Regions from separate parts of the Fodinicurvata sp. EGI_FJ10296 genome, predicted to be linked through region 2. Evidence: riboswitches for the same ligand, from Rfam matches in the RefSeq annotation. Region 2 holds a riboswitch; each other region holds the start of a gene.
What was found. A riboswitch is a leader RNA that binds a small molecule or an ion and turns the genes downstream of it on or off. The one in region 2 is predicted to bind thiamine pyrophosphate.
Positions count from the first base shown of each region.

Region 1: another riboswitch for thiamine pyrophosphate. It lies ahead of thiO (glycine oxidase ThiO); the one in region 2 lies ahead of ABZ728_RS00775 (ABC transporter substrate-binding protein).
Region 3: another riboswitch for thiamine pyrophosphate. It lies ahead of thiB (thiamine ABC transporter substrate binding subunit); the one in region 2 lies ahead of ABZ728_RS00775 (ABC transporter substrate-binding protein).

Region 1 covers NZ_JBFCVL010000006.1:309,842-320,899, reverse strand. The annotation lists gene ABZ728_RS15140 (MinD/ParA family protein) at 1-826, shown strand, start outside; gene ABZ728_RS15135 (hypothetical protein) at 823-2,403, shown strand; gene ABZ728_RS15130 (alpha/beta fold hydrolase) at 2,383-3,216, opposite strand; gene ABZ728_RS15125 (1-acyl-sn-glycerol-3-phosphate acyltransferase) at 3,292-4,761, opposite strand; gene ABZ728_RS15120 (hypothetical protein) at 4,899-5,348, opposite strand; gene ABZ728_RS15115 (folate-binding protein) at 5,478-6,416, shown strand; gene ABZ728_RS15110 (hypothetical protein) at 6,526-7,077, shown strand; gene ABZ728_RS15105 (hypothetical protein) at 7,182-7,523, shown strand; TPP riboswitch at 7,552-7,659, shown strand; gene thiO (glycine oxidase ThiO) at 7,827-8,840, shown strand; gene thiS (sulfur carrier protein ThiS) at 8,837-9,034, shown strand; gene ABZ728_RS15090 (thiazole synthase) at 9,038-9,805, shown strand; gene ABZ728_RS15085 (thiamine phosphate synthase) at 9,802-10,434, shown strand; gene ABZ728_RS15080 (lytic murein transglycosylase) at 10,460-11,058, opposite strand, start outside.
Region 2 covers NZ_JBFCVL010000001.1:176,143-185,104, reverse strand. The annotation lists gene ABZ728_RS00805 (AroM family protein) at 1-488, shown strand, start outside; gene ABZ728_RS00800 (ABC transporter substrate-binding protein) at 535-2,124, shown strand; gene ABZ728_RS00795 (ABC transporter permease) at 2,213-3,223, shown strand; gene ABZ728_RS00790 (ABC transporter permease) at 3,223-4,143, shown strand; gene ABZ728_RS00785 (ABC transporter ATP-binding protein) at 4,140-5,123, shown strand; gene ABZ728_RS00780 (ABC transporter ATP-binding protein) at 5,116-6,147, shown strand; TPP riboswitch at 6,403-6,504, shown strand; gene ABZ728_RS00775 (ABC transporter substrate-binding protein) at 6,695-7,657, shown strand; gene ABZ728_RS00770 (ATP-binding cassette domain-containing protein) at 7,654-8,424, shown strand; gene ABZ728_RS00765 (ABC transporter permease) at 8,421-8,962, shown strand, end outside.
Region 3 covers NZ_JBFCVL010000005.1:262,661-273,718, reverse strand. The annotation lists gene ABZ728_RS12605 (xanthine dehydrogenase family protein subunit M) at 1-363, opposite strand, end outside; gene ABZ728_RS12600 (xanthine dehydrogenase family protein molybdopterin-binding subunit) at 382-2,751, opposite strand; gene ABZ728_RS12595 ((2Fe-2S)-binding protein) at 2,769-3,260, opposite strand; gene ABZ728_RS12590 (carbon monoxide dehydrogenase subunit G) at 3,488-4,288, opposite strand; gene thiQ (thiamine ABC transporter ATP-binding protein) at 4,393-5,115, opposite strand; gene thiP (thiamine/thiamine pyrophosphate ABC transporter permease) at 5,102-6,736, opposite strand; gene thiB (thiamine ABC transporter substrate binding subunit) at 6,712-7,764, opposite strand; TPP riboswitch at 7,885-7,985, opposite strand; gene ABZ728_RS12570 (acetoin utilization protein AcuC) at 8,124-9,263, shown strand; gene ABZ728_RS12565 (DUF192 domain-containing protein) at 9,308-9,787, shown strand; gene ABZ728_RS12560 (SOS response-associated peptidase) at 9,829-10,623, shown strand; gene ABZ728_RS12555 (thermonuclease family protein) at 10,687-11,058, shown strand, end outside.

The DNA of each region.
Region 1 (11,058 bases), on a different contig from region 2:
CAACGCGATCGCCATCGCCAGCGGCAAGGGCGGCGTCGGCAAGACCTGCGTGGCTGTAACTCTGGCTCACGCCCTCGCCCGCCGGGGACGCCGCGTACTGCTGTTCGACGGCGATCTGGGACTGGCGAATGTCGATATCCAGCTTGGACTTGTGCCGCGGTTCAGCCTGTCGGACGTCATCCAGGGGACCGTCGATCTGGCCGGTGCCGTTCAAACCTATCCCAAGGGCGGATTCGACCTCGTCGCCGGCCAGTCCGGTTCCGGCGGGCTGACCGGCTTGACTTCGGCACAGTCGGGCCGGCTGTTTGCTTCGCTCGCAGCGGTCGCCAAGGGCTATGATCATGTCGTGATCGACCTGGCGAGCAGCATTGAGCCCCCCGTGCTGGACCTCGCGCAGCGTTGCCCGTCCGTCGTCGTGCTGACCACCGAAGAGCCGACCGCGCTCACCGATGCCTATGCCTTCATCAAGATGATGGATCGCCTCGCCCGCCACAACGGCATGGCCATCGCCATCAATCAGGCTCATTCGCAAAAGGAAGGGGAACGGACCTATGAGACGCTGCTCCGCGCCTGTCAGAATTTCCTGAAGCTGACGCCGGATCTGGCGGCCATCATCCGCACCGACCGGGCTGTGCGCGATGCCGTCCGCAACCAGATTCCCCTTCTGATCCGGGCGCCGCAAAGCGATGCGGCCTTTGCGATCGAGGAGTTCGCGGCCCGCATCGCCGCCGATCCGGCGCCCGATCAGTCGCCGGGATCAACGCCGGACCAGAAGCCGGGCCAGACCTCCTCCGAGACGCTCGCCCGGACCACCGCCGGAACATGAGCGCGCCCGGTGGCCCGGTTGCCGGCGTGGCTGCCATCGCAGGCGCCGACGGTGCACTGGCAAACCCGGGCCGCGCTCTTTCCGTCGCCGTTCGCCTGGACAACCTGCCACCGGGATTCCCTCGGGCGCCGACGCAAACGCTGACGATCCCGGGAACCATCGTCCAGGTGGCGGCGGGGACCGGAACGGGTCAACCGGGAACGGGCCAGAGCGGTACGGGCCAAACGGCAACTATCCGCACGCCGCTGGGGGCAATCACGCTGATGCTGCCGGATGGCGGCGCCCCGAAAGCAGGAACGAAGGTAACGCTCATGCTGCCGGCAGCGTCCGGTGCCGGAACGGGCGCCGGGACCGGGACCGGGACCGGGACCGGGACGGGGACGGGGACGGGGACGGGGACTGGCCCCCGGCTGCTGATCCCCGCCGACGGCGCGACTGTCCGTCCCACACCGATTTCCCCTATACCGGCCTTGCCCACACCGGCCACTGCTGGATCGGCCGCGGCCGCTTCGGGCTCGGCTGCGGGCCAATCGGCCGGGAGCCCTGCCCCACAGATCGCCGGTCGGTCCACTCCCGCGGCTTCGCCCGGCGGTTCGGCGGCGCCACAGGCGGTGCCCGGAACCATGTCCGGGCGAGCAGCCGCCGGACTGCACGGGGCCGGACCGCTACCCGCCCCGCCCGGTTCAACAGCGTCGGGCCCGTCTGCTTCCAGTCCATCGGCCCCTCCTGCATCGATTGTGGGCGGATCGGGCGCCGGTCTCTCGTCGGCACGCGCCGCTGTCGGATCCGGTCTCGGGTCATCCAGTCTCGGGTCATCCAGTCTGGGGGCCTCCAGTCTGGGGCCCGGCCTCGTCAGTCTGCTGGCGGCGGCGTCCACAGGCCGACCGGCGGTCCTGCCGCCATCCGGCGCCGCGCCCGGCAACCCCGCGAGCGCGATGGCCGATCTCCTGAGCAGTTTGACCATGGCTTCGCCCGGCAGCGCCCAGGGCCTGACGGCGTCATTGCCCTCACCGGGCTCGGGCCTCGCCGGAGCCCTGGCCGCCGTGCTGGGACTTTTCCGGTCGCCGGGCATACGATCGGCAATCGGTGAAGACGGCATGGCGGCGCTTCGACGGACCGGCGCCGACGGCCAGATCGATCGCGCGCTCAACAGCGCGCGGCCGCGCCTGTCCGATGGCCCCCCCGGCACCATCAGCGGTACGGCGCCTGCCGGCGCTGAGCGTCCGGGCGGCGAATGGCGGCACTGGGCGCTGCCGATCGCAACGGGAACGGACATCGCAGCCATCAATCTATACTGGCGGCGGGAATCCAATGGCGACGACGATCCTTCCGGCGGCGGCGACGGCCCGACGGACCGGTTCGTCGTCGATCTGACTCTGTCGGCATTCGGCGCAACACGGGTCGACAGTCGCATCGATCGGGCCCGGCGGCGGCTGGCCATCGTCCTGGCGACGGAAGTACCGCTCGCCGCCCCGATGAAGCGCGACCTCAACCGGCTGATCGCCGCGACGGCCGATGGTTTCGGGCTGGCCGGACGGTTGGCGATCCGCAGCGCGTCAGGTCTCACCGCCGGGTGATCGGCTTTTCCGCGCAGCGGCGCTGTCGGAAAGGCCGTCCTTGAGCGTATCCAGCAATTCGCCCCACGCTGCGAGGAAGCGTTCGGATTGGGAGCGGCTGTCCGCGTCGTGATCGAACTGCCCGGTGCGCAGGAACGCCACGACCTGATCGATCACCCGCAGATCCATCGGCATGAAGGTATGGCTTATCGGCAATTCAAGATAATCGGCCATGACCGGCAGTCGCGTCGACGCGACCTCGACGGTCCCGTCATGCAGGATCTCCGCCTGCAGCACGCTGTTGAGCCACGATGCCGGGTTCAGCAGATGAAACGGCTGGGTGCCGGCGATGATGCCGATCTCGGCCTGCGGCACGGCCAGACTGCGGAATGTCGATGCCGTGGTACCCAGGTCCTTGACCGACGGGCCGAACAGCAATTCGGGCACGCCGGTGCGCGCCAGCCGATCGATGATTCCGACCCCCTGATTGGGGGTCGCCATCATGACGATGCGGCCGACCTCAAATTCCTGCGGCTGGGCAAGAACGCCGCGGATCAGCAGGCCGCCCAGCGAATGACCGACGAAATCGATCCGTGTGCCGCCGATCGGCAGCGATTCCAGATAGCTCTGGAAATCGGCCACCAGATCGGTAAAGGCCCGGCTTCGGGCGGAATAATCGAAATTGTGAGTCGCAAAGCCTTCGCGGTTCAGCCGCCGTTCAAGGCGTTGCATGCTTCTGAAGGTGCGGCCCAACCCATGAACGAGCACCACGCCACTGTGGCGCGGCATGTCGCGCCCGTCCGACTCCGCCGGAGACGATCGTTCCGACATCATCCGTTGCCTTCCGTATCCTGCGCCGCGAAAATTTCGTGCCCACACCGGATCACGATAGCTGATTGCCAGCCCGCATCACAATGCGCCGACGGCCGGCGCGGCGTTCCCGGAGAAGGCGCCACCCGGCGCATAGCCTTCGCATCGCTCAACCAGATGGGCGATGGCATTGGCATAATACAGCACCAGCGAGCGATCCGCGCCATTGACCCGGATCAGCCCGTCGGACTCGTCGAAAATCCCGCGATAGCGCAGCTGCCGCAATCCCACCGTCACAGCATAGTCCCTGGTTCGGCGCGGAATATAGACACGCGCGCCCCCTGCTTCGAGCTGCTGCAGCAATTCGCGCACGCGCCGGCGAAGCTCGGCCTCGGTCAGGCCGTCTTCGCGGACCAGCACCGACGCCACCACCGATACCGGTAGCACCGGAATCAGGTCGCCGATATCCTTCATCAGGGCATCGGTCAGTTCCTGGACGATCCGGAACCGTTCGTGCTGCGATACCGGTGTCAGATTATGCCCCTGCCGGGTCATCCACTGGCGGAACGAAACCGGAGTTCCGAAATTCACGCAAGCATAGCCGAAACGGTACCACTGCCGTCGAAAGGCGAGGCCGACATTGTGAATGAAGAAACCGACAACCGTCCGGATTACCGACCAGCGGCCGGGCGCCCGGGCCTCCGGGTCATGCGGCTTCAGGAGCGCCCGGTCTTCAAGAACGCGGTCGTAGTTCACGCCGACGGGCACGAAATAGATATCACGGTCGTTCGTCTGGTCAATGCCGCGCACCATATAGTCGATCAGCCCCATCTTGGGCTTGCGCAAGCGCCCGTCCCGGCTCAGCCCGCCCTCGGGGAACACCGCCTGACTGACGCCATTGGCCGTCGCCATTTCGACATAGCGCGCGAGCACACGGCGGTACAGGTGGCTGTTGGAGTTGCGCCGGATAAAGAACGCTCCCGACGCCCGGACGAGACTTTGAAGCGGCCAGATCCGGGCCCACTCGCCCACGGCATAGGAAAGCGCGGTCCGGTCGGCGGCCAGAAAGGCAACCAGAACATAGTCCATGTTGCTGCGGTGATTCATGACGAAGATCACCGTCGCGTTGGCCGGAATGTTCGACAGACCCGCCTCGTCTGAGTAGCCGAGCCTGACGCGATAGAATGTCCGGGCAACCCTGCGCGCGATCCAGTACCCAATCCGAAAATAGAAATACGCATTGAAGCTGGGCACGATCTCCCGCGCATAGCGTTCTACCTGGGCCATGACGATCGACCGCGGCGTGCCGGTCGCCCTGGCGTGCTCTTCCGCCGCCTGAACGACCTTGTGGTCATAGGTCAGCAGATCGATCAATGTCTGTCGTCGGGTCAGTTTGAATTGCTGGATCTTGATGTTGAGGCGGGCATTCACCTCGTCGATCGCGCGGTTCACCTTGCGCCGCAGGAACCACCGCACACTCGGCACCAGAATTCGGTCGAGCGTCGCCAGCAGGGCGAGCACGACGACCAGAATAATCAGCCAGACCGGTATTTCGACCGTTCCCGTCACGCCGCACCGCCTCGGATTGCTGCAACCCTCGATCCGTTTTTCGGACACTAGGCGAGCGAACCGTCCGGGGGAAGCACCGATTGCACGACCGCGATGTGACTCAGGGTGAGACGGGTGCGCCCGTCAGTCGCGTTGCGTCACCGGGTCAAGCTGAGCGGCTCGCCGTCACGGCGGACCGGAATATCAGCGCCCGGCAGCCTGCCGGTTCCAGACTGCACTTCACTCTCGGCACCGGTAAAGTTGGCCGATGTCGCGGTCGGAACGACCGGCCGGGGCTGCTGTTGCGGCGGGGACTGGACACGCGGTTCACCGCGCGACGGGGCCTGCCCGTCGGCATTTTCGTTCTCATCCTCGACCGGAGCGGTATAGGCTTCGCGAACCCCGATCAGTCGGTCTTCCCAGCCTTCGATCTCGGTTTCATAGCAGTCGGCCCGCGCCAGCGTGCGATAGCAATAAAGCGCCGTTGTCTCGGCCCGCGGCAGTTCCTGTTCGAACACCTGAGCATTGAAATCCTGACAACCGGCGACGATTGTCGCGGCAAGGAGCAGGGGCGCCGACCGGGCGGCAAGAAGGATGGCCTTTGTCATGGCCGGATCATTACCGGTAAATGGCTGATAAATGCTTAACCATGCCGCGGGCCGATGCCGATCCGGGCGCTTGCGCCATACCGCTTCACGCCCTACCTGAACATGGTATTGCCAGGGAAGAGAAAGCAGATGACCGATATGACGACGCCGAAACTGGTTTCGCTGCCCGATCGCGGCCTGTTCGAGCTTGGCGGCGAAGAGCGGATCGCATTCCTGAACGGCCTGGTCTCGAACGACATGGCCAAGCTGTCGCCGACAACGTCGCTCTATGGCACCTTTCTGACGCCGCAGGGCAAGTTCCTGTACGAATTTTTCGCCCTGACCGATGGCGCGTCGGTCATTCTCGATACCGAGCGCGAGCGTATCGACGAATTCCGCAAGAAACTGCGGCTGTACAAGCTGCGGAGCAAGGTCACGGTCAGCGAAAGCGATCCGGCGGCCCATGTCTTTGCGCTGGTGGGCGACAGCGCGCCGGCCGCGCTTGGTTTCGACGCCGATGCCGCGCCGGGGGCGACCCGACACCTTGGCACCCTGGCCGCCATCGGCGATACTTTCGCCGTGCTCGACCCGCGTCATGCCGGTCTGGGCGCACGCATCGTCGTTCGTGCCGCCAATGAACAGTCAGGCACGGCCGATATCGCAGCTGCCCTGGCCGATCATCTCGCCGTGGCCGTCGGCAGCCGCGGCGACTATGACCGCCGCCGCATCGCGCTGGCGGTCCCCGACGCCAGCCGCGACATGATCGTGGAGAAATCGGCGCTGCTGGAGAGCAATATCGACCGGCTGAACGGCATTTCCTGGGACAAAGGCTGCTATCTGGGCCAGGAACTGACCGCCCGCACGCATTATCGCGGTCTCGTCAAACGCCGGCTGGTACCACTACGGTTCGCCGACGGCACGCCGCCGGAGATAGGCGCCGAGATCACAAAAGACGGCAGCGTCGTCGGCGACATCCGCAGCGCGGCCGGCGATCTGGTGCTGGCCAGTGTCAAACTGGCCGCACTCGACGGCGATGGTCCGCCGCTGAGGGTGGGCGACACAGTCCTGGAACCGCTGCCTACACCATAGTGGGTACCACGACTTGGGCGTCTTTGCAGCGCCGACCGGATGCTATAATCCATCACAGACGAGCAGCTCGGCACCATTAATCTTTCGCGGTTGATCGGGGCTCAGTTCGATGGAGTTCTACACATTTCTGGTCATCGCCGGCGTATTGGCGATTGCGGCGATCGCCGTCATCGGCGGTGTGATAGAGTTGCTGCGACAGCGCGTGTTGGTCGACTCCGAGACCAGGGCGGTGATCGGTATTTCAATTCCCGGCCTCGGCGATTTCAGCACCAATTATCCCTCTCTGGGCGCCATTGCGCTCGGCTTGCTGATGTGCTTTGGAACGATCGTCTGGATCAGCAACGAGCCGGCGCAAATCCCCGTTACGGCGACGGTCACCGTGACCAATCCCGCCCTTCACGCCGACAGCGAGTCCGACCTGTTTCTCAGTGTCGTGCCGCAGCGGTACCGCCGATCGGTCATCGGCAACCAACTCGACACGCCGGTGCGCATCGACCTCTCTGTCGATGACGGCGAGGATTATGTCGCGATCGTACGCAGTTCGGTGAAAGATGCCGAAGACGGTGTCGCGTACCAGGGGCTTGCATCAGGCCCTATCAATATCAGCAATAGCGATGGCACTGTTTCCGGCGAATACGAATCAGTGTTGAGGGTGAGATGAGGCCGGCAGCATCCACACCGAGACTGCTTTTCGCATGCCTTTGCGCCATAACGCTCCTCACAGGACCGGCCCACAGTGACAATGCGGGCGTTTCGGGCAAATGGTTGACCATCGACGGCGAGCCATTCTCGAACGTGCCGATCACGATCGTCGGGACGACCAGTCGGGGTGACGAGATTTCGACATTTTCAGTGACGGACGAGGATGGCGAATTCCGGATCCACAACTTGCCGGCCGGTCAGTATCAGGCGATCCCTGCCTGGGATCATGACGCGGCCGTACCCTTCTCGGTCGCCGACCAGCCCTGGTACCGACCTTGGGCGAAGGCAGAAGCCGTCGACCTTGGCGAGGTCACCGTGAATATCGAATCGACCGAACTCCCGGATGCGCCCGCCGATCCCCCCGGCGCAGCCACCGGAGACGATGGATCGCGCAACGACCCTTGACAGAACCCTTAGACTTGTTAGCGTCTGATCTCGTACCCAGGGGAGTTCCGGCAGGGAACTGAGAGGCTACCGGCGTAGCGACCCTTTGAACCTGATCCAGTTCATGCTGGCGTAGGGATGGATGGGGCCGCCTCGACGGCCGGGCAGGCATCTCCCGGCCCCCCAAGGCACCGAAATTGCGGCCTGTTCGATCACCCGCTTTGAAACTGGATCTCCAACGCAACGTCGTTCAGGAGACCCATGACAGATGGCGCAGAAGTCCAGGCTACGCGGCGGCCCTTATGTGCTCGCCGACCCACCGCAATGAGCAGGCCTGACGCCGAAGTGGTGGGTGCCGGCGTCGCCGGCCTTACCGCCGCGCTCACGCTGGCCGAGCGCGGTGCCCGGGTGACCGTCTACGACCGGTCGACTACTCTGGGCGCCGAGGCGGCATCGTGGCTGGCGGGCGGCATGCTGGCCCCCTGGTGCGAGATGGAGTCCGCCGACGCCTCGATCGTTGCGCCGGGACTGGCAGCGATCGACTGGTGGGCCGAGCGGGTGCCGGAGCTGCGCCGGACCGGTACGCTCGTCGTCGCGCCGGCTCGCGATGCAGCCGACCTTAAACGCTTCTTGCGGATGACGCGTACAGGCGTCGAACTGGATGCCGAGGGGGTGGCAGCGCTGGAACCCGAACTGGCCGACCGGTTCCGCCGCGGCATCCATTATGCCGGCGAGGCGTGGCTCGACCCGCGCCGCGCGCTCGCCGCACTGGCCGACCGGGTCGTGAACCTGGGCGGCGAGATCCGACTGGGCACGGCCGCCGATCCGAGCGACCTCGCCGCCGATACCATCGTCGACTGCCGCGGCATTGCCGCCGCCGACGGCACCACGCCAGCCGGTCGCGGCCTCCGCAGCGTCCGGGGCGAGATGTTTCTCTTGCATGCGCCCGAGGTCACCCTGCATCGGGCGGTGCGGCTGCTTCATCCCCGCATCCCCTTGTATATCGTGCCGAGGGGAGACCATGTTTTCATGATCGGGGCAACCATGATCGAGAGCGATTCAAGCCGGCCCATGACGCTGAGATCCGCGGTCGACCTGCTGAACGCCGCCTATGCCGTCCATCCCGGATTCGCCGAGGCCTCGATCCTGGAACAGGGCGCAGGACGGCGGCCGGCCTATGCCGACAATCTGCCGCGCGTCGAGCGCCATGGGCGCCTCGTGTCGATCAACGGCTTCTACCGTCACGGCTTCCTGCTGGCACCATCTTTGGCCGAGAAAGCCGCCGACATGATCATGGATACCGCCGACACAACACACAGCATTGGACCGTCAACATGAGAGTGATCGTCAACGGCGAACCCGCCGAGGTTAGTGCCGAAACCCTTGAGGCGGCACTGGTGGAACTGAAATACGGTGATATGACCGTGGCCACAGCCCTCAATCAGGGTTTCGTACCGGCACCCCAGCGGTCGGCAACGCCGCTGAAAGACGGCGACCGGATCGAAGTGATTGCCCCAATGAGCGGAGGCTGATCGATGGATGTTTACGGCCGCACCCTCGGCTCGCGCTTTCTGCTCGGGACGGCGCAGTACCCCTCGCCCACTGTGCTGCAATCCGCAGTCAGGGCGTCGCGCACGGAAATGGTCACGGTCTCGTTGCGGCGCGAAGCGGCGGGGCAGCGGGCGGGGCAGGAGTTCTGGTCGCTGATCCGCTCGTTGGGCGTACAGGTGCTGCCCAACACCGCCGGGTGCCATTCGGTGAAGGAGGCCGTGACGACCGCCCAGATGGCGCGCGAGGTGTTCGACACGCCGCTGATCAAGCTGGAAGTGATCGGCGAGACCGATACCCTGCAGCCCGATCTCTTCGGGCTGGTCGAGGCCGCGCGCATCCTGACCGACGAAGGTTTCGAGGTTCTGCCATATACGACGGAGGATCTGGTCGCAGCGGAACGGCTGATGGATGCCGGCTGCCGCGTTCTGATGCCGTGGGGGGCGCCGATCGGCTCGGCACAGGGCCTGAACAACGTCCACGGCCTGCGGTCGATGCGCGCGCACTTCCCGGACACGACATTGATCATCGACGCCGGTATCGGCCGGCCGTCCCACGCCGTCGCCGCCATGGAACTGGGCTATGACGGCGTGCTGCTGAATACTGCCGTCGCCAAGGCCGAGGATCCGGTGCGCATGGCTGAAGCGTTCGCCCTTGCGATCGAAGCCGGGCGCACGGGTTTCGAGGCCGGCGCGATGGAACCGCGCGACATGGCCGCTGCCTCCACCCCTGTATTCGGAAGGGCCATCCTGTGAAGTCGAAACGTCCCCTCGATCCGTTCTACCTGATCGTCGACACCGCCGCCTGGGTTGAACGGCTGGTACCGTTGGGCGTCAGGATGATCCAGTTGCGGACCAAGAGCGACAATGAGGATTTCCTGCGGCGCGAGATCCGCCGCGCGCGCGATATCTGCGCCAGCCACGGCTGCCAGTTGATCGTCAACGACCACTGGCGACTGGCGATCGAGGAAGGCTGCGATTACGTTCATCTGGGGCAGGAAGATCTGGCCGAGGCCGATCTGGGTGCCATCCAGGACGCCGGGCTGTCGCTGGGCATCAGCACCCATGATGACGACGAGTTGGAGACCGCGCTGAAGGCCGAGCCGGACTACATCGCCCTTGGCCCGGTCTGGCCGACGATCCTGAAATCGATGAAATGGGCGCCCCAGACCCCGGCCCGGCTGACCGAATGGAAATCGCGCATCGGGGATATCCCGCTGGTTGCGATCGGCGGCCTGTCGGTGGAGCGCCTGGATCAGGTATTCGACGCCGGCGCCGACATCGCCGCCGTCGTCACCGACATCACGCGCAACGACGACCCCACCGCCCGCACCCTGGCCTGGATCAGAGCCACGCGTGGACGGGGGATCGCGGCCCGGTCGTAAGGCAGTATCATCGGCACCGAAACAGTCAGCGCAACCGGTCGAGCAGCTCAAGCGACGGCTCGCCGGTCACTGGCAGGCCTTGAGACCGTTGATAAGCGCGGATCGCCGCTTCGCTGTTGGGGCCGATCGCGCCGTCAACGCCCTGAGTATCGAAGCCCGCTTCCGTCAAAAGTCGTTGGAGGTCTCGACGATCGCCGCGCATCATCCCGTATTCGTCGGGTGGGAACGCGGCCTGGATCGGGGGTCCACCGTTGAGCCGGTCGGATAGATGGCCGACGCCCACGGCGTAGAATTCGGAATTGTTATAGCGCAGAAATGCCCCGAAATTATCGAACACCATAAAGGCGGGACCGTTCGAGCCGGCCAGCGTCAGGATCGACGCCGACCCATAGCCCGGCGGCGGATTGCCGTTCATATCGCGAACGCCCATCGAGGCCCATTGCCCGGCGCTACGGGTCGTATCGCGCCCGGTCAGATTGTGATTAAAACCCGCCGGAAGTTGCACTTCCAGACCCCAGGGTTCGCCGGACGTCCAGCCTGAGCGGGACAGATAGGCCGCCGCCGAGGCCAATGCGTCGGTCGGATCCGCCGCCGACCAGATGTCGCGCCGGCCGTCGCCGGTGA
Region 2 (8,962 bases):
TGGCGACGCGCCTTGCCGATGGGCGCGAAGTGGTCATCGACAAGGCCCGGACCGAAGCGCGCCTCGATCGTCTGCTGCGCGAGATGGACGATCCGTCGCTGGATGCCGTCGTGGTGTTGTGCACCGGTACGCGCGTGCCGCCGTTGTCCCATACGCTGTTGATCGAAGCCCAGGCGGTCGTTGATGGGTTGGCCGAGGCGCTGGCCTCCGGCGTGCGTCATCTGGGCGTCATCGTGCCGCTTGAACGCCAGATCGCGCATATTTCTCTGGGCGAAACGCCCGGACGCCGCGTCACGGGCACCCATGCCAGCCCTTATGGCGAGGATCGGTTCGAGGCGGCCGCCGACGATCTGGCCGAGGCCGATCTGATCGTAATGCATTGCATGGGCTATGACGAGGCCATGCGCCGGCGTGTCGCCGACCGGGTCAAGGCCCCGGTCTTGTTGTCCCGGCGCATCGTTGCGGGGGGTATCCGCCAAATACTCTAACAAAATCAATTTATTACCGAACAGTGGAGAGAAGGAAACCCAATCAATGAGAAAATTGATCCTTGGAGCGGTGGCCGCCGCCGCCTTGTCGGCCACGGCGCTGACCGATACGGCCCAGGCCTTCGAGCGTACCGATGACGGCATCGTCATCGTTTTTGGCGGCCGTCAGCAGGTGCCGGTGCTCGACCCCCATGTCCGTTACGACTGGTCGACCCGCATGATGCAGCAGTCGATCTATGACGCGCTGTTCAAGTATGTCGGCGACCCGCCGGAAATCGAGCCCTGGCTGGCGGAATCCTGGGACGTCAACGAAGACGCGTCGGTCTGGACCTTCAATCTGGTCGAAGACGCGACCTTCCATAACGGCGACCCGGTCGATGCCGAAGCCGTGCGGTATTCCTTCGTGCGCGGCCTTGAGCTGAACCAGGGCGTGGCCTGGATGCTGGCCGATTTTCTGGAGCCGGACGGCATCGAAGTGGTCGATGACTATACCATCCGTTTCAATCTCAGCCGCCCCTATGCCCCGTTCCTGTCCTTCCTGCCGTGGTGGTACATCGTCAACCCCGCCGAGGTGATGGAAAACGAGGTCGACGGCGACTACGGCACGGAATGGATGACCGAGAACGCCGCCGGCAGCGGTCCCTTTACCATGGGCCGGTGGCAGCAGAACGTGCTGTATGAACTGGTCGCGAACGAGGATTACTGGCGCGGCTGGCCGCAGGGTGAAGAAAACCGCCCGGCCGGGATCATCTATCGCATCATCCGCGAGCCCGCCGCCCAGCGCGCCGCCCTTCAGCGCGGCGAGATCGACATCGCCGAGGGTCTGAGTTCGGACGATTACGGCCAGATCGAGGACGAGCCCGGCATCGTCATCCAGAACCATGCGGGGATGACGACCTTCGGCATCAAGTTCAACACCCAGCAGGGCCCGACGGCGGATATCAATCTGCGCAAGGCGATCGCCCATGCGATGGATTACGATGCGCTGATCGACATCTACAACGGCGATGCCGTACTGCAGACCAGCCCGTTCCCGCAAGCGATCCAGGGCCATATCGACGTCGAGGGCATCCCGCGACAGGATATGGATCTGGCGCGCGAATATCTGGCGCAGTCCGAGTATCCCGACGGCGGCATCGAGCTGGACTACTATCACGTCGCCGGTCTGGAAGAAGCGCGGCGGATCGGGCTGGTGCTGCTCAGCAATCTGGCCGAGTTGAACATCGATGTGAACATCGTGCCAGAGCAGTGGCCGAACATGGTCGCGGCCGGTTCCAGTCCGGAAAGCGCGCCGGACATGACCAGCGTCTTTGTCACGCCGGTTTCGACCGACCCGGATGCGGTGGCCTATCAGTACCACCAGAATTCCTGGGGTCAGTATTTCGCGATGCATTTCTACGAAAACCAGGAACTCTGGGACACGATTTCGGAAGCCCGCTCGCTCAGCGACTGGGACGAGCGCGAACCGCTCTATGCCGAGATCCAGGAGATGATCGTGGAAGGCACGCCGGAAATTTTCGGCATGCTTCAGAACCGCCGTTGGGCGCATCGGGACTGGTTGGAAGGCTTTCAGTTCAGCCCCGTCCGGTTCACCGGCGAAGTTGATCTCTATCCGCTTTGGGTCGATGTCGAGTAATCGGCCCTTTTAGCAAACGGCCCCGGCCGCCGCCCGCGATCCGGCGCGGGCGGCGCCTTACCGTCCTCCGGCCCGCGAACGGGACAGCATGCTGATTTACGTTGCCCGTCGCCTCCTGCTGCTTGTCATCATGCTGCTGGGGCTGGCGACGATCACTTTTGCCATTACCAACATTGCGCCCGGCGATCCGGCCCGATTGATCGCTGGACCCAATGCGACCGAGTCCATGGTCGAAACGGTCCGCCAGCAAAACGGGCTGGATCGGCCGTTGATCGAGCAGTACGTGGTCTATATGACCGGGCTGGTTCAGGGCGATCTGGGCCGGTCGATCGTCTCGACCCGGCCTGTGGTCGACGAATTGCTGCGCTATTTCCCGGCCACGCTGGAACTGGTCGTCGTGGCCATGGGGCTTGGTATCCTGTTCGGTGTCGGCTTCGGCATCATGTCGGCGGTGGTGCGCGACAGCTGGTTCGACCATGTTGTGCGCATCGGGTCGATTTCAGGGGTGGCGCTGCCGGCCTTCTGGTTCGGCATTCTGCTGCAATTGCTGTTCGCCGTGCAGATGGGGTGGCTGCCGATCTCCGGACGGCTGAACCTTGTCACGCTTCCGCCCGACCCGATCACCCATTTTCTGCTGATCGACAGCCTTCTTCAGGGCCGGTTCGACGTTTTCACCCAGGCGCTCTCCTATATTATCATGCCGGCGGTGGTGCTGTCGTTCCCGTGCCTGGCGTCGATCCTGCGCGTCAACCGCGCCGAAATGATCGAGGCGCTGCAGTCGGATTTCGTCCTCGCGGCCAAAGCCAACGGGCTGTCGGCCTGGCGAATCGTCACCGTCTATGCGTTGAAGAACGCCATGCTGCCGACGGTGTCGATCGTCGGTCTGCGTTTCGGCTGGATGCTGGGATCGACCATTCTCGTCGAAACGGTTTTCGACTGGCCGGGCATCGGCCTCTATGCCGTGGAGTCGGCGCTTTATTCCGACTTCAAGCCGGTGATCGGCGCCACGCTCCTGATCGGTTTCATCTTCATGATCATCAATTTCATGGTTGATCTTGCCTATATCTGGCTCGACCCGCGGCTCAGGGAGTCGGGATAATGAGTGTTGGCGAACGAGAAGCCGATGACATCCCCCAGCTGACCTGGCGCGAACGCAACGCCAGCACCATCCGGCAGTGGCGGCTGTATGCCTATCTATTCTCGCGCAGCTTCTCGTCGATGCTGGGGCTGGGGCTGGTCGTGCTGTTCCTGATCCTGGCCGCGTTCGGCCAGTGGATCGCCCCCTATCCCGAAGACGCCGCCGGGGCGGTCAACATGTCCCAACGCCTGCTGGCGCCATCATGGGGCCACCCCTTCGGCACCGACGAAATGGGCAACGACATCCTGAGCCGGGTTATCATCGGGGCCAGTACCTCGCTGTGGATCGGGGTTCTGATCACGGCCATCGGTGCGGGCATCGGTGTGCCGCTGGGCATCATCGCCGGATATGTCGGCGGCTGGACGCGTGAAATCATCATGCGCATCACCGACATCTTTCTGGGCGTGCCCGCGCTGGTGCTGGCGCTGGCGATCGTCGCGTCCCTGGGGCCGGGGATCACGAACTGCGTCATCGCGCTGGCGCTGGTCTGGTGGCCCGGCTATGTCCGGCTGGTGGAAAGCAAGACGCTGTCGCTGAAGGAAGAGCTGTTCGTGGAATCGGCCCGCGCGGCCGGCGCGCGCACGCCGCGCATCCTGTTCCACCACATCCTGCCGAATTGCGCGTCGCCGATCATCGTCAAGGCCAGCATGGATATGGGCATGGCCATTCTGGCAGCCGCCGGTCTGGGCTTCATCGGGCTGGGCGCCAGCCCGCCGGCGCCGGAATGGGGCGCGATGATCTCGATCGCGCGCACCTATATGCCCGATTGGTGGTGGTATTCGCTGTTTCCGGGGCTGGCAATCTATCTCACCGTTCTCGGCTTCAACCTGTTCGGCGACGGGCTGCGCGACATTCTCGATCCAAGGAGCCGCGGCCGATGAGCGATCCGCTACTGACCGTGGAGGACTACAAGCTCGACTTCGACACCTTCGACGGCCGCATCCGCGTGCTGGACGGTATCGACCTTACCGTCAGGCAGGGCGAAACGCTGGGCATTGTCGGCGAGACCGGTTGCGGCAAATCGGTGCTGGCGAAAAGTCTTCTAGGCCTGTTGCCCAGCCCGCCCGCCCGGATCGCCGGGGGCAGCATCCGCTTCGACGGGCAGGAATTGCTGGGGATGTCGGAACGACGGTGGCGGCGGCTGCGCGGTGCGCGCATCGCCATGATCTTCCAGGACCCCATGACCTTTCTGAACCCGGTTCTCAGCGTCGGCCAGCAGATGGCCGACGTGATCCGGGCCGATGCGGCGGCGATGGGGCGCGCCAAGCCCTCCAGGGTAGAAATCCGCGAGCGGTCGGTCGAACTGTTGACCAAGGTGCGCTTGCCCGATGCGGAACGGCTGCTGCGTAATTATCCCCATCAGCTCTCCGGCGGCATGCGCCAGCGGGTGCTGATCGCCATGGCCCTGTCCGGCGAGCCGCAGCTTCTGATCGCCGACGAGCCGACGACGGCGCTGGACGTGACCATTCAGGCGCAGATCCTGTCGCTGATCGCCGATCTGGTCGATCGGCTTGGGCTGTCGGTGATCATGATCAGCCACGACTTCGGCGCGGTGGCCGCCGTGTGCCGCCGCATCGGGGTGATGTACTCCGGGAATATGGTCGAGGAAGCGCCGACCGCCGAGTTGCTGACCGCACCGCGTCATCCCTATACCCAGGGGCTTCTGGCCGCGCTGCCCAGCATGGACAAGGCCGAGGTGACGCTGAAAAGCATACCCGGGTCGATCCCCGACCTGCTCGACCCGCCCACGGGGTGCCGGTTCAACCCGCGCTGCGAGCGCGCGACCGACCTGTGCCGCCGGGAGAAACCCGAACTGCGCCGATTGGCCGACGATCACGAAGTGGCCTGCCATCATGCCTGACACTGCCCCGCTTGACCCGACCCGGCCCGATCCGCACGAGCCCGATCACGCCGGCGATACCGGCGCCTTCGTTCAGGTTCGGGGGCTGTCCAAGCACTTTCCGTTTCGCAACAAGCCGTGGCAAACGCCGCAGATCGTGCGGGCGGTCGATGATGTCGACTTCGACATCGCCAAAGGCACGGCCATGGGCGTAGTGGGCGAATCCGGCTCGGGCAAATCGACGGTGGCCCGGCTGTTGCTGCGCCTGATCGAGCCGACGGCGGGGTCGATCCGCTATGACGGCCGGGACATCACGACGCTGAAGGGCGAGGAAATGCGCCGCCTGCGCCGGGAAATCCAGATCGTGTTTCAGAACCCGCATTCGTCGCTCAACAGCCGGCACACGATCTTCGATGCGATTGCCGAACCGATCATCGTGCAGGACGGTACGCGCGGGCAGAAGCTGATCGCGCGCGTCCAGCGGCTGCTGGACATCGTCGGACTGCCGCGCATTTTCATGTACCGCTATCCGCATGAACTGTCGGGCGGCCAGAAGCAGCGTGTCTGCATTGCGCGGGCGGTCGCCCTCGACCCCCGGCTGATCATCCTGGACGAACCGACATCGGCGCTGGATGTCTCCGTTCAGGCGCAGATCCTGGAATTCCTGCAGCAATTGCGCCGCGATCTGGGGCTGACCTATGTCTTCATCTCGCACGATCTGTCGGTGGTGCGGTATCTGTGCGAGCAGGTGGCGGTGATGTATCTGGGCCGGATCGTGGAAACCGGCGAGACCGCGCGCATCTTCTCCGAACCCATGCATCCCTATACCGGCGCGCTGCTGGCGGGCGTGCCGCGCGTCGAGGCGGGCGGGCTGAAACTGGAGGCGATTCAGGGCGACATTCCCAGCGCCACCAACGTGCCCAGCGGCTGCCCCTTTCACCCGCGCTGCCCGAAGATCATCGATGGCGGCATCTGCGCCGCCGAACGCCCGCTTCTCACCCCCCGCGCCGACGGTCGCCGCGTCGCCTGCCACCTGCCGGAGTGAACGCGCTTTTCGGGGGCGACACGCTCCGCGAGAACGTTGATGGTGTGGGTCCCGGCTCTGCGACGCGTCACTTCGTGCCGCATCGCGTCCGGGACAGTGGGATTCTTCTTGCCGCCGTTCTCCTTTCTATTCCCCGGAGGCGCGAAGCGCCATCCGGGGTCAACAATTTCCGTGAGAACGTTAATGTTGTGGGCCCCGGTCTTGCCGGACCTGCAAAGCCCGCCTTGCGAACGACGCCTGAATTAATTACCATCGTCATCACCGTTGGGGTGCCCACAAGGGCTGAGAGGCGTGATCCGCCAACCCATCGAACCTGATCCGGGCAATACCGGCGTAGGGAACGGGTATTTCGACGACATCTTCGTCATCTGACCACCTGTCTCTTCGCGCGGACCCCAGGAACGCAAAGGAGAGACGGGTGACGTTTGCCGCATGCAAGACAGAGTTCTTGAAGGCGCCGCGCGTGATGCCTGCCACCGGCGCGAACAGGGGTTCCGCTCACACGGTCCGGATCGCACTCACATTTTGCGACGGATGGACCACACTCATGAATGCGATTACGGCTAAAACGCTCGCGCCGGCTTTGGGCTTCGTCGGCGCGCTGGCGCTCGCCACGCCCGCCACCGCTCAGGACCAGCTCGATCTGGTTCTGGACTGGTTCGTGAACCCCGATCACGGTCCAGTCATCCTGGCACAAGAACTCGGCTATTTCGCGGATGCCGGGCTGGAGGTCGAGGTGACCGCGCCGGCCGATCCGACCGACCCGCCGCGCATGGTCGCTGCCGGGCGGGCGGATATCGCCGTCTCCTATCAGCCCCAGCTTCATCTCAACCTGCATCAGGACCTGCCGCTGGTGCGGGTCGGCACGCTCGTTTCCACACCGCTGACCTGCCTGCTGGTCCTTGCCGACGGCCCCGTAGAGAGTGTTGCCGATCTCGCCGGCGGCAAGGTCGGCTTTGCCGTGGCCGGCGTGCAGGAGGTCATGCTCGACGCCATGCTCGCCCATCACGGCCTGGGCGGCGACGATGTCGAGCAGATCAACATCGGCTGGTCGATCTCCCCGGCGCTGATGAGCGGTCAGGTCGATGGCGTGATCGGCGCCTTTCGCAATTTCGAACTGAACCAGCTCGATATCGAGGGCGTGGAGGGGCGCTGCTTCTACCCCGAGGAAGAAGGCATTCCCGCCTATGACGAGCTGATCTATGTGGCCAATCCCGACACGATGGACCCCGACGCGATTCAGCGTTTCCTGACCGCGACGGAGCGGGCGACGCATTACATTCTCAACAACCCGGAGGAGGCCTGGGACATCTTCGCGGCGACCTCGTCGGAGCTGGACAACGAGCTCAATTCCCGCGCCTGGGGCGACACCTATCCGCGCTTCGCCAGCCGTCCGGCAGCGCTGGATTACGGCCGATACGCCGGGTTCGAGGCGTTTCTGTTCGAGGCCGGAATGATCCCCGAACAGCATTCCGTCGATCAGATGGCGATCGACGTGACGCGACCATGATTCCAGAAACGTCCGCCCCGGGACTTACGCTGACCGGGGCGGGTTTCGTCGGCGAGGGGCGGTTGTTTTCCGCCCTGACCCTCGACCTGCCGCCGGGGCGCTGGACGAGCCTGCTGGGCGCGTCCGGGGTCGGGAAATCGACGCTGCTGCGCGTGATGGCCGGGCTGGAAACGGGGGTGCGATTTGACGGCCGCGTCACCGCCAGCGACGGCCTGCCGATTGCCGGGCGGGTGGCGTTGATGGCGCAAAGCGATCTGCTGGCGCCGTGGCTCGACATTCTGGGCAACGTCACCCTTGGCGCCACACTGCGTGGGGAGCGGAGCGATCGCGACCGCGCGTTCGCGCTGCTTGAACAGACCGGGCTTGCCGACCATGCCCGCAAACGCCCCCATACGCTCTCCGGCGGACAGCGTCAGCGCGCGGCGCTGGCGCGCACGCTGATGGAGGATCGCCCGATCATTCTGCTCGATGAGCCCTTTTCCGCGCTGGATGCCCGGATGCGCGCCGAAATGCAGGAGCTTGCCGGGTCCCTGCTGGCCGGGCGCACGGTGCTGCTCGTGACCCACGAACCGGCGGAGGCGGCGCGGCTGTCGCACGCCGCGTGGTTGATGAGCGCGACGGGGCTGGAGGCGTTGGCGCTGCCCGACACCGCGCCGGTGCGCGATCTCGAAGACCCGGACTTCCTGCAGGCGCAGGCGGCCCTGTTCGCCCGGCTGCGGGCGCGCGATCCGGTCGGGTACGATCCGGGGGGAGATGACGCCCGATGACCGGTGCCGCAACGGTCCGCCCGCTGGCGTCGCTGCTGCGCGGCATGGCCGTCTTCGCCGTCGCCGTCGGGCTTTGGCAGACACTCGTCTGGGCGACGGGGGTGCCGCATTTCATCCTGCCCGGGCCGACACGGGTCTGGCAGGCGCTGGTGAATTCCAGCGACATCATTATCGAGAACGCCTGGGTGACCTATGGCCAGATCCTGACGGGCCTCGTGCTCGGCACGGCGCTGGGCGTGGTGACGGCGCTGCAACTGGCGATGTCGCCCATGGCCCGCCTCGTCATGCGGCCGATCCTGGTCTTTGCGCAGGCGATCCCGATCTTCGCGCTGGCGCCGATCCTGACGCTCTGGCTCGGCTATGGCATGGGCTCGAAGATCGTCATGGTGATGCTGATCATCTATTTCCCGGTGGCCTCGTCGTTCTTTGACGGGCTGATGCGCACGCCCCGGGCGTGGCTCGATCTGGCGCAGGTGATGGGCGCGCCGCATCATCGCACGCTGTTTCTTCTGCGCGCCCCGCATGCCCTGCCATCGCT
Region 3 (11,058 bases), on a different contig from region 2:
GTCGGCCGTTGGGTCGTTGTTCGCCAGTGAACCGCCGATGGTGCCGCGGTTGCGGACCTGGGCATCGCCGATCCCCGACGCAACCGTGGTGATGGCGGGGATCAAGCGGGCAACGGTCTGATCGGCTGCGACGGCAGCGTGGGTCGTCATGGCGCCGATCACGACGCTGCCATTGTCTTCGCAGATGCCCACCAACTCGTTGATGGCGCCAAGATCGATCAGGTCGGACGGTGAAGCCAGCCGCTGCTTCATGGTCGGCAGGATCGTCATGCCGCCGGCGAGAAACTTGGCCTCGGGTTTGCCCGCAAGCGCCTTGGCGGCGTCATCGAGCGACGTGGGCCGGTGATAGCTGAACGCATACATGGAATTATTCCCCTTGCCTTATTCGGCCGCCACGGCCTGACGGTTCTGCTGAATCGCGCGCCACACCCTTTCGGGCGATGCCGGCATCTGTATCTCCATGCCGATAGCGTCCGTCACGGCGTTCATCACAGCGGCCGGCGCCGCGATCGCGCCGGCTTCGCCGCAGCCCTTGACGCCCAGCGGATTGCTGGGATTGCGCGTTTCGATCATGCCGATGTTGAAACTCGGCAGGTTGTCGGCGCGCGGCATGCAGTAATCCATATAGGATCCGGTCAGAAGCTGTCCGGTGGCGGTGTCGTAGACGCAGTTTTCAAGAAGGGCCTGACCGACGCCCTGGGCAATTCCGCCATGCACCTGACCTTCGACGATCATCGGATTGATGATGACGCCGAAATCGTCCACCGCGACGAAGTTGACGATCTCGGTCACTCCGGTATCGGGATCGATCTCGACTTCGCAGATCTGCGTTCCGGCCGGGAAGGTAAAGTTGATCGGGTCGTAGAAGGCGCTTTCTTCCAGCCCCGGTTCAAGGTCCGCCGGATAGTTATGCGGAACATAAGCCGAGAAAGCGATTTCCTGGATGGTCTTCGAGTTGTCGGTACCGGCGACCGTGAACTTGCCGTCCTTGAACTCGATATCGCCCTCGGAGGCTTCCATCAGGTGAGCGGCGATCTTCTTGCCTTTTTCGATCACCTTTTCCGCCGCCTTGAAGATCGCGGAGCCGCCGACCGCCAGGGAGCGCGAGCCGTATGTGCCCATGCCGAACGGTGTCTGTGCCGTGTCGCCATGCGAGACTTCGACATTGGCGGGATCGACCCCGAGATAGCTCGAAATCAACTGCGCGAAGCTCGTCTCGTGGCCCTGGCCATGACTGTGCGCGCCGGTGTAGACGGTCACGTTGCCGGTGGGGTTGAAACGGATCTTTGCGCTTTCCCAGAGCCCGACGCCCGCGCCCAGCGAGCCGACGGCCGCCGACGGCGCGATGCCGCAGGCTTCGATATAGCTTGAGAAACCGACACCGCGAAGCTTGCCGCGCGCTTCGCTTTCGCTCCGGCGCTTTGCAAAATTGGCGTAATCGGCGTTTTCCAGAGCCTTTTGCAGTCCGCGAGGATAGTCGCCGCAGTCATAGGTCATGATCACGGGGGTCTGGTACGGATAGGCATCGGGCTGAATGAAGTTCTTCCGGCGGAACTCGGCCGGGTCCATCTTCAGGTCGCGGGCCGCCCGTTCGCACATGCGTTCAACAACATATGTTGCCTCCGGCCGTCCGGCGCCGCGATAGGCGTCGACAGGGGCAGTATTGGTGTAAAGCCCCCTGACCTCGCAGTGGATTGCCGGGATGGCATATTGCCCCGACAGCAGGGTGCCATAGAGATAGGTGGGTACCGCTGAAGCGAAGGTCGACAGATAGGCGCCGAGATTGGCCTTGGTGTGAACGCGCAGCCCCAGGATCCTGCCGTCGGCGTCGAGCGCCATTTCCGCCTCGGTCACATGATCGCGGCCATGGGCGTCGGACAGGAAGCTTTCGCCGCGCTCCGCCGTCCATTTGACGGGACGTTTCACCTTGGCCGCCGCCCAGACGCAGATCGTTTCCTCGGCATAGATGAATATCTTGGAACCGAAGCCGCCGCCGACATCCGGCGCCACGACCCTTAGCTTGTGCTCGGGCGCGATGCCCACGAAAGCCGACAGGACGAGCCGGGCGACGTGCGGATTCTGCGATGTCGTATAAAGCGTATAGCTGTCCGTGCCGGGGTCGAATTCACCAACCGCCGCGCGGGGTTCGATCGCGTTGGGGATCAGCCGGTTGTTGATCAGCGACATCCGGGTAACGTGGCTGGCCTTTTCGAAGGCACCGTCCGTCGCCGCCTTGTCGCCGATTTCCCAGTCGAAACACACATTGTCGGGTGCTTCGTCATGAACGCGCGGCGCATCGGGGGCATCCGCGTCGGCCGTGGCGACAATCGGCGCCAGTTCTTCATAGTCGACGTCGATCAGGTCTGCGGCGTCCTTCGCCTGGTCCAGCGTTTCGGCGATGACGACGGCCACATGGTCGCCGACATAGCGGACCCGGTCCACGGCAAGCGCCGGATGGGCGCCGGCCTTCATATCCGACCCGTCTTTGGACTTGACCATCCAGCCGCAGATCAGGCCGCCAAGGCCAGCCGCCTGGACATCCTTGCCGGTAAAAACCGCCACGACGCCGTCGGCTTTTTCGGCATCCGCCGTTTTGATGGAGCGGATTCTTGCGTGAGCCAGGGGAGATCGCAGGAAGTATGCGTGCGCCTGTCCCTGCCGATTCAGGTCGTCGGTATAGTGCCCGTTGCCGGTGATAAAGCGTTTGTCTTCCTTGCGCCGCAGGGCGGTGCCGATCCCATCAGGTGCCATTGCTTCCCGTCCCCCATTTATTCGGCCGCTTTTGCAGCGCCGCGCATTTCATCGGCAGCGCTGAGTACCGCCTTTACGATGTTGTGATAGCCCGTGCAGCGGCAGATATTGCCTTCCAGCCAGTCCCGAACCTCGTGTTCGGACGGGGAGGGATTGTTCTGCAGCAGATCCACGGCGCTCATGATCATGCCGGGCGTGCAAAAGCCGCATTGCAGGCCATGATGCTCGCGGAACGCTTCCTGCATCGGATGCAGTGTTCCGTCCTCGGCGGCCAAGCCCTCGATCGAGGTGACGGACGCGCCATCGGCCTGGGCCGCCAGCATGGTGCAGGCTTTTACCGACCTGCCGTTGACGTGGACGACGCACGAGCCGCACTGGCTGGTATCGCAGCCGACATGTGTGCCGGTAAGGTGCAGATCTTCGCGAAGAAATTGAACGAGCAGCGTCCGGTCATCGACTTCCTTCGATACCGACTTGCCGTTCACCGTCATCGAAACGGTGCTGGGCATCAAGGTCCTCCCTATTGCGTGTCATCCCTGGCGCACACCTTCCTGGGACCGTTGCCCGTACAAACGCATTCCGGCAGTTGTTCCGGGATGGCGTCTGGCCGATGGCGGACGGGCAAATGGCGTGCTTGACCAAAATCGATCATATGGTCGCTCACGAAGCCTCGACTGGCAAGCATACCGCGTGGCTTCGATCACGATTCGAGTGGCGAGCAAGAACCTGACGCGGTTCAGGTGATCAACCAGAGCAAAAGGATGATGATCACGACCAATCCACCGATCCAGACCGCCGGGCTCAGTGTTTTCGGTGGCGGCGGGGGCTGGACGCGTTCGCGATCCCGCTCTTTGGCCCGCTCGTGGGTGCCGGGCGCCGGGCCGGCCGTCGCAGGTTCAGGTTCAGGTTCAGGATGGGGCTCGGGGCGGGGGGCCGGTTCCGGAGTGGGCCCGGCAGCCGGTTCGGGTGCCGGCTCCGGTGCCGGCTCCGGTGCGGTCACGGTTTCCGGCCTGGTGGCGGGTTCCGGCACAGCCTCGGGTGCCGGCGTCGAATCGGGGACGGGTTCGGCCGCTGCCGCCGCTGCCCTGGCGCCATCGCTCTCGACTCGCTCGCGGAATCGGGCAAAGAAATCGTCGGCCATGCGCTTGGAGGTGCCCTGGATCAGGCGGGTGCCGAGCTGTGCCAGCTTGCCGCCGACATTGGCGTGAACGACATAACTGAGCTGTGTCAGTTCGGGCGCCGTTTCGGCCAGATGAACGTCGGCACTGCCCTTGGCGAACCCGGCCGCGCCGCCCTTGCCTTCACCGGAAATCGTATAGGATTCCGGCGCGTTGATATTCTCAAGGGTGACGCCGCCGGCGAATTTCGCCTTCACCGGGCCCACCTTGGCGGTCACTTTTGCTTCGAAGGCGTTGTCCGCGGTCTTTTCCAGACTCTCGCAGCCCGGTATGCACGCTTTCAGGACGTCGGGATCGTTCAGTGCCGCCCAGACGCGTTCCCGCGGTGCTGCTATTTCGTATTCGCCGTTCAATTCCATTTTCGTCTCCCGAAATCATGAAGTCGACCGCCCGATCCCGCGCGGCGACTGAATTCAATGTCAGGCTATGCCGCTACCGGCGCCGGGACAAGCCCGGCCCCTACTTACGGTTCCGGTCCGGGACCAGCTCCGGTTCCCAGATAAGCCCTGACGACCGGCGGTGCGTCAGGGGCCAGCAGGGTGGTGATCGGACCATCTGCGTGTATCCGCCCGTCGGCAAGGAACAGTCCCCGCACCGGCAGATGGCCGGCTTCATCGGGCATGTGGCTGACCATCAGGACGGTCAATTCGCGTTCTTCGTGCAGCCGGTGGACCAGATCCGCCAGTTCGCGGCGCTGTGCCGGCCCGAGCGCTGCAAACGGCTCATCCAGAAGCAGGATCGGGCGGGCCGAGACAAGGCTTCGCGCCAATGCAATACGCTGGCGCTCGCCACCGGACAGTGTCCCGGGAAAGCGATCGCTGTATCCGGCCAGCCCGACGCTGGCGAGTGCCTGTTCGATCCGCTTGTGATCGCTCGCTGCCAGCTTCAGACCCGGATGAATGCCGAGCCCCACATTGCGGGCCGCCGACAGATGGGCGAACAGATTGTGGTCCTGAAACAGCGATGTGACGGGCCGGCGGGCCGGCGGCAGGTTTCCAACGTCCCGGCCATCGAGCGCGATGCGCCCACCGGCCGGTTCCTCGAACCCGGCGATGAGGTTGAGCAGCGTGCTCTTGCCAGCGCCGCTCGGGCCGAAGACGACCGCCATTTCACCTCTGGGCACTTCGAGATCGAAGCACATGGCCAGATCGCCATAGTAGAACCGGACATTCTCAAGCCTTATCATCGGCGCGGCCTCCAACGATCCGTTCGATCAAAAGGAACATGATCAGGGTCGTTGCCACCAGAACCGCTGCCGAGACGGCGGCGCGGCCGAGCTGGTAACTTCCCATCTGCTGATAAAGGTAAAGCGGCAGGGTTCGGGTTTCCGGTGTACCGAACAGGGCGATGACGCCGAAATCGCCCATGGCAAGAGCCGTGGTCAGCGCCAGGGAAAGAGCGATCGGTCGGCGCAGCAACGGCCAGTCGACGAGCCGGACGCGATGGCCGAGGCGCATGCCCAGTGCGGCGGTAAGCCGCCCGTGCCGCTGCAACGTCTGGGTCGCCGGCGGACCGAGAACGCGGATCACGAAGGGCAGCCCCATGAGGGCGTTGATCGAGACCACCAGCGGAAGGCCATTATCGAATACGTTGACATGGCTGCGCGCCAGCACGAACAGACCGGCCCCGATCACGAAGGGTGGGATGATCAGGACCAGCGAGCCTACCGCCTCCAGCAGAGCCGCGGTCCGTTCGTTGCCCTCGCGGTACCGCAACCGCCGCAGGGTGGCGACCATTCCCAGTCCCAGTGCCAGCGACAGCGTTCCGGCGGTCAGACCGACGGCAATGCTCCGGCCCGTGGCCGCCCACAATGCGGGGTCGCTCAACGTCGCTGCAATCGGTCCGCGTCCGGCGGACAGAACCACGGCGGCCAGCGGCGCTAGCAGAACCACGGCGCCCACCATGATCGCGGCACCGTCGACCAGCCGTGACGGCATCGCCCGGCCATCGAAGCGGACGGCGGGCCGGCCCGCTGGCGGCGTATCCGGCAATGCGGTGAAAAGACGTGCGGCGCCGATTGCCAGGGCGCCGCAAAATGCGACCTGGATGATGGCCAGCGCGGAAACCCGAGGCAGATCGAAATCGAATCGCAGGGCCTGATAGATCGCGACTTCGATGGTCGCATTCGGGGGTCCGCCGCCCAGCACCAGCACCACGGAGAAGCTGGTGAAGCACAGCAGAAACACAAGCGCGAATAGCCCCGGCGCGGCCTGACGCACGACCGGCCATTCCACCAGGCAGAAAGTCTGGATCTCCGACGCGCCCAGTTGCCCGGCGAGCCGCCAGGATTCCGCCGGAACCGACTCCCAGGCCTGTAAAAGAATGCGGGCGGCGAACGGCATGTTGAAGAAGATATGGGCGATCAATATGCCCTGCAGTCCGTAGACGTCGAACCTGCCCTGCAGGCCCAGCTGCTCAAGCCCGGCGTTCAGCCATCCCGATCGGCCGTAGATGGCCACGATCCCCAGCACGCCGACGATGGTCGGGATCACCATTGGCAGACCCAGAATGCGGATGAACGGCTTGCGGCCGGGAAAACGGCGCCGATGGATGGCCCGCGCGACCGGGATTGCCAGTCCGACGCTGAGAACTGCGGACAGGAACGCCTGAACGACGGTGAAGACGACGATCGACCGGATATAGCCATCGGTGAAGGGGAAATGCCCGCGGGGATCGCCGCCCGCCATCAGCATGCCGGCAATGGCGCCGCCGACAATCGTGGCGACGATCGAGAGAGCGAGCGCCGCGGGCCACCAGAGCGCGGCGGCCCGAGCGGTCCGGTTCAACGGCTCATGCCGTCGAGCCATTCGTCGACCCAGTCGGATCGGTTGTCGCGCACCGTCTCGGGATCGAACAGCAGCGCCTCGGAGGGGTGGATGAGATTGTCGAAGGCCGCGGGCAATGCGACATCGTCATTTCGGACCGGATACATCCAGTTCGTTACCGGAAGGATGGACTGTGCGTCTTCGGAAGTCAGATATTCCAGAAACGAGCGGGCGAGTTCGGGATGATCGCTCGTGTTCGTCGCCGCGGCGACCTCGATCTGCATGTAGTGGCCTTCGTCGAATGCCGCCGCCCGATAGCGGTCGGTTTCCTCGGCCACGATGTGATAGGCGGGCGACGTGCTGTAACTGAGCACCAGCGGCGCTTCGCCTTCCTGGAACAGGCCGTATGCTTCGCTCCAGCCGCTGGTGACCGTAACAATGCGATCGCGCATGACCGCCCAGGCGTCCCCGGCGTCGTCGCCATAAACCGCCTTGACCCATAGCAGCAGGCCCAGCCCCGGCGTGCTGGTGCGCGGATCCTGGATCAGCAGTTCGAGATCGCTTTCCTCGACCAGGGCGCGCAGCGATGCGGGCGGTGTTTCCACCGACTGACTGTCATAGACGAAGGCAAAATAGCCCCAGTCGAACGGCACGAAGACATCGTCGCTCCAATCGATCGGCAGATCCAGATCATCGAGCTGCTGGCCGTGGGGGATCAACAGATCCAGTTCGCGCGCTTCCGCAATCAGGTTCATGTCCAGTCCAAGGACGACATCGGCATTCGTCGACGGCCCTTCGAGCCGCATTCGGCTCAGCAGGGCGACGCCATCATCAACGGCGACGTATGAGACAGTGCAGCCGCAAATTTCTTCGAACCCGCTCTTGATCTGCGGACCCGGCCCCCATTCGGTATCGAAAGAGGAATAGGTGTAGACGGTCAGGGTCGGCCGATCGTCTGCCAAAGCGTTGGCGCTGGCGGTCATCAGCAGGGCCATCCCGAAGGCGATTCCCGGGGCCAACCTCAGGGCAGCGGCTGCCGGCACACGGCAGCGGACGGTCAAGGCGTTCATCCCGATGGTCCTTTTGGTATTCCGGCCGCTATCCGGCCCTTGTTCGGGCCCGTGTCAGCGATGGGCGGGAATACGGAAAACCGGACGGCCAACATCAGCGGACCGTGCGCCCCACTTAGCGGGGGATTCCGTCCCATTTCCCTTCGCCGGCATGACCCGGATCAGGTTCGTGGGGTTAAGGTGTTAGCCTCTCTCAGCCGACGGCACCCCCTTGAGACCTGAGCAGACCTAAGCAATCACCCCAATGGCGTCAAGCCTCGGAAGAAGAAGCTCATCGGGCCAGAATGCAGTGTGGACCGGCAAACGATGCGCCGCCGTCACGATTGACGGCGGCCTTCCCGGACGCTACGTCGGCTTCCATGTCAGCCACAATGTCGGGCCCGATGTGCGTTTCTCCGCTATTCCTCGGCAGTGAAATCTACCGCCATTCATCCTATGGTCCCAAGCATCCGCTGGCGATCCCCCGGGTCTCGACGGCGATCGATCTCTGCCGGGCGATGGGATGGCTGCCGCAGGACCAATACGCCGACAGCCCGGTGGCCTCCGCCGATGATCTGGCGCGCTATCATGACGCTGCCTATATCGAGGCGCTGCAACATGCAGAACGCGATCAGCAGATTGATGCCGAGCGCCGGGCCCGCCACAATATCGGCGGCGTCGAGAACCCCATTTTCGCCGAGATCTTTTCCCGCCCCGCCACCGCTGCCGGCGCCAGCCTGCTTGCGGCCGACCGGCTCGTGGCGACGCCGGGGGTTGTCTTCAGTCCCGCCGGTGGCACCCATCACGGCCGGCCGGACAGGGCGAGCGGTTTTTGCTATGTGAACGACCCCGTGCTGGCGATCCTGCGGTTTCTGGATCGCGGGATCGAGCGGATCGCCTATGTCGATGTCGATGCCCATCACGGCGACGGCGTTCAGGACGCATTCAGCAACGACGACCGCGTACTGACACTGTCGGTTCACGAGGAAAAACGCTGGCCGTTTACCGGGACGGTCGATGACCGCGCTGGCGGCTTGGCGCGCAATCTTCCCCTGCCGCGCGGTTTCAATGACGACGAGATGGCGCTGGTTCTGGACGTCATGCTGGTGCCGCTGGTCAGCGGCTTCGACCCGCAAGTCGTGGTCCTTCAATGTGGTGCGGACGCACTGGAAGACGATCCGCTCAGCCGCCTCTCGTTGTCCAACAATGCCTTGTGGAATGTCGTTCGCGCGCTGCGGCCGCTTGCACCGCGGTTCATGGTGCTCGGCGGTGGCGGCTATAACCCCTGGACGGTCGGCCGTTGCTGGGCCGGCATATGGGCGATTCTCAACGACATTCCCGTACCCGGCCCGCAGGAGACGCCGGCCGCAGCGGCGGCCGTGCTGTCCGGCCTTTCGTGGTCGCGGTCGCGCGGCCGGGATCCGGAACGTGCATGGCTTTCCACGATCGCCGACCGTCCCCGGCCCGGGCCGATCCGCGAAACCATCCGCGACCGCCTTGGCATCGTCATGAAGCCGTGATCCCATGACACTATTAGTCCCGACCCACTGCCGGAGCCCTGTTGATGCCTAAGAAGTTATTCGTTCTGCTGGCCTTTCTGGTCCTGCCCCTGGGCGCGCACCCGGCGGCCGCGCAGTCGCCGAACGACCGTCCCGACTTCGAACGTGACACATTGCAGATCGAAACCGCCTCCGGCCGGACCTTCGATTTCACGGTCGAACTGGCGACGACGCCGCGAGAACGGTCTTACGGCCTGATGTTCGTGGAGGATATGCCGGCCGACCACGGCATGCTGTTCCTGTTCGACGATGTCGCGCCGCGCAGTTTCTGGATGCGCAACACGCGCATTTCGCTCGATATGCTGTTCATCGATCCTGAAGGTGAGATCATCAACATCGCGGCGCGAGCGGTGCCAGGCGACGAGCGGTCAGGGCAGTATACATCCGATGGACCGGCTGCGGCAGTGCTGGAAATCAACGGTGGCCTTGCCAACATGATCGGGATCGCTGCCGGCGACCGTGTCGTTCACGGAGCCTTTGAATAGGCTCCGGGCGGCATAGCGAGATGAAAAGAGCTTGATCGACGATGTGCGGCCGATATGTGATCACGAGCCCTGAGCGGGCGCTGCGCGAGGCCTTCGATCTCGATGGTGTCATTACCGGGATCAGCCCACGCTACAATGTCGCGCCAGGGCAAACGGTGCCAATCGTGGTGTCGATGGTCGGGCCGGAGGATCCGCAGGATGGCGGGGCCGGCGGCCGAAGCCTGCGCGAAGCCCAATGGGGTTTCGCGCCGCGCTGGGCCAAACCGGAATCCAAAATGCCCAGGCCGATCAATGCCCGCGGTGAGAGCGTTGCGGACAAGCCGATGTTCCGCGATGCCTTCCGTCGGAGCCGTTGTCTGGTGCCGATGGACGGATTCTACGAATGGTCCCGATTGTCGGGCCCCAAGCGTCCTTACCTGATCGGCAGAGCCGACGGCAGGATGATGGCCGTCGGCGGGCTGGTCGGCGAGCGTGCCGAACCGGATGCCGAATCGGGCCCGGAATCACGCCCTGTGTCCGCTGGCGGATCGCGGCTGAGCCTCGCGATCGTCACCACACAGGCGGTCGGCGACGTCGCATCGCTCCACGACCGCATGCCCCTGATCCTGGAACCGGACGATTTCGAAGCGTGGTTGCATGGGCCGGTGGAACTGGCAGCCGATCTCATAAGGCCATCTTCGATCGCTCTGTCGATCCGGCCGGTCTCTCTGCGCGTCAACGCGGTGCGCAACGACGACCCGTCGATTCTGATCCCGGAAACTCATGTTGCGGAAACTCCTGTTGCGGAAGTTCAAGGCCCGGAACCGAAGAAGCCGTGCCAGGGTGAACTTTTTTGAGCGCGCCGCGTATACGCCGTAACGGATAACTCTTTGGTAACCATGCCTGACGGATGATCGGGCATGACCGCACATCGCTTCTCCACTTCCATCTTCGGCGCCCTCTCAGGCGCATTCAGGGTTCTCTGCCCGGTCGCTATTCTGATCACCGGCCTTCATATTGGCCCGGTTGAGCCGGCTCGGGCGCAAAGCCAGTTCGATCCCTATCCCGATATCACCGGTCCGACGCAGGTCATCGAAGGCGATCGGCTGATCGTGAACGGCACCCCCGTCCGCCTGTACGGCATCGACGCGCCGGAGATGGGCCAGATTTGCTTTGCTCGCGGCAATCGGCCCTATGATTGCGGTATGGCAGCGCGCAACATGCTCGATATGATCATCGACGGGCGTGAGGTCGAATGCGCTGTCTACTCGGACTTGCATACCGGAACACGG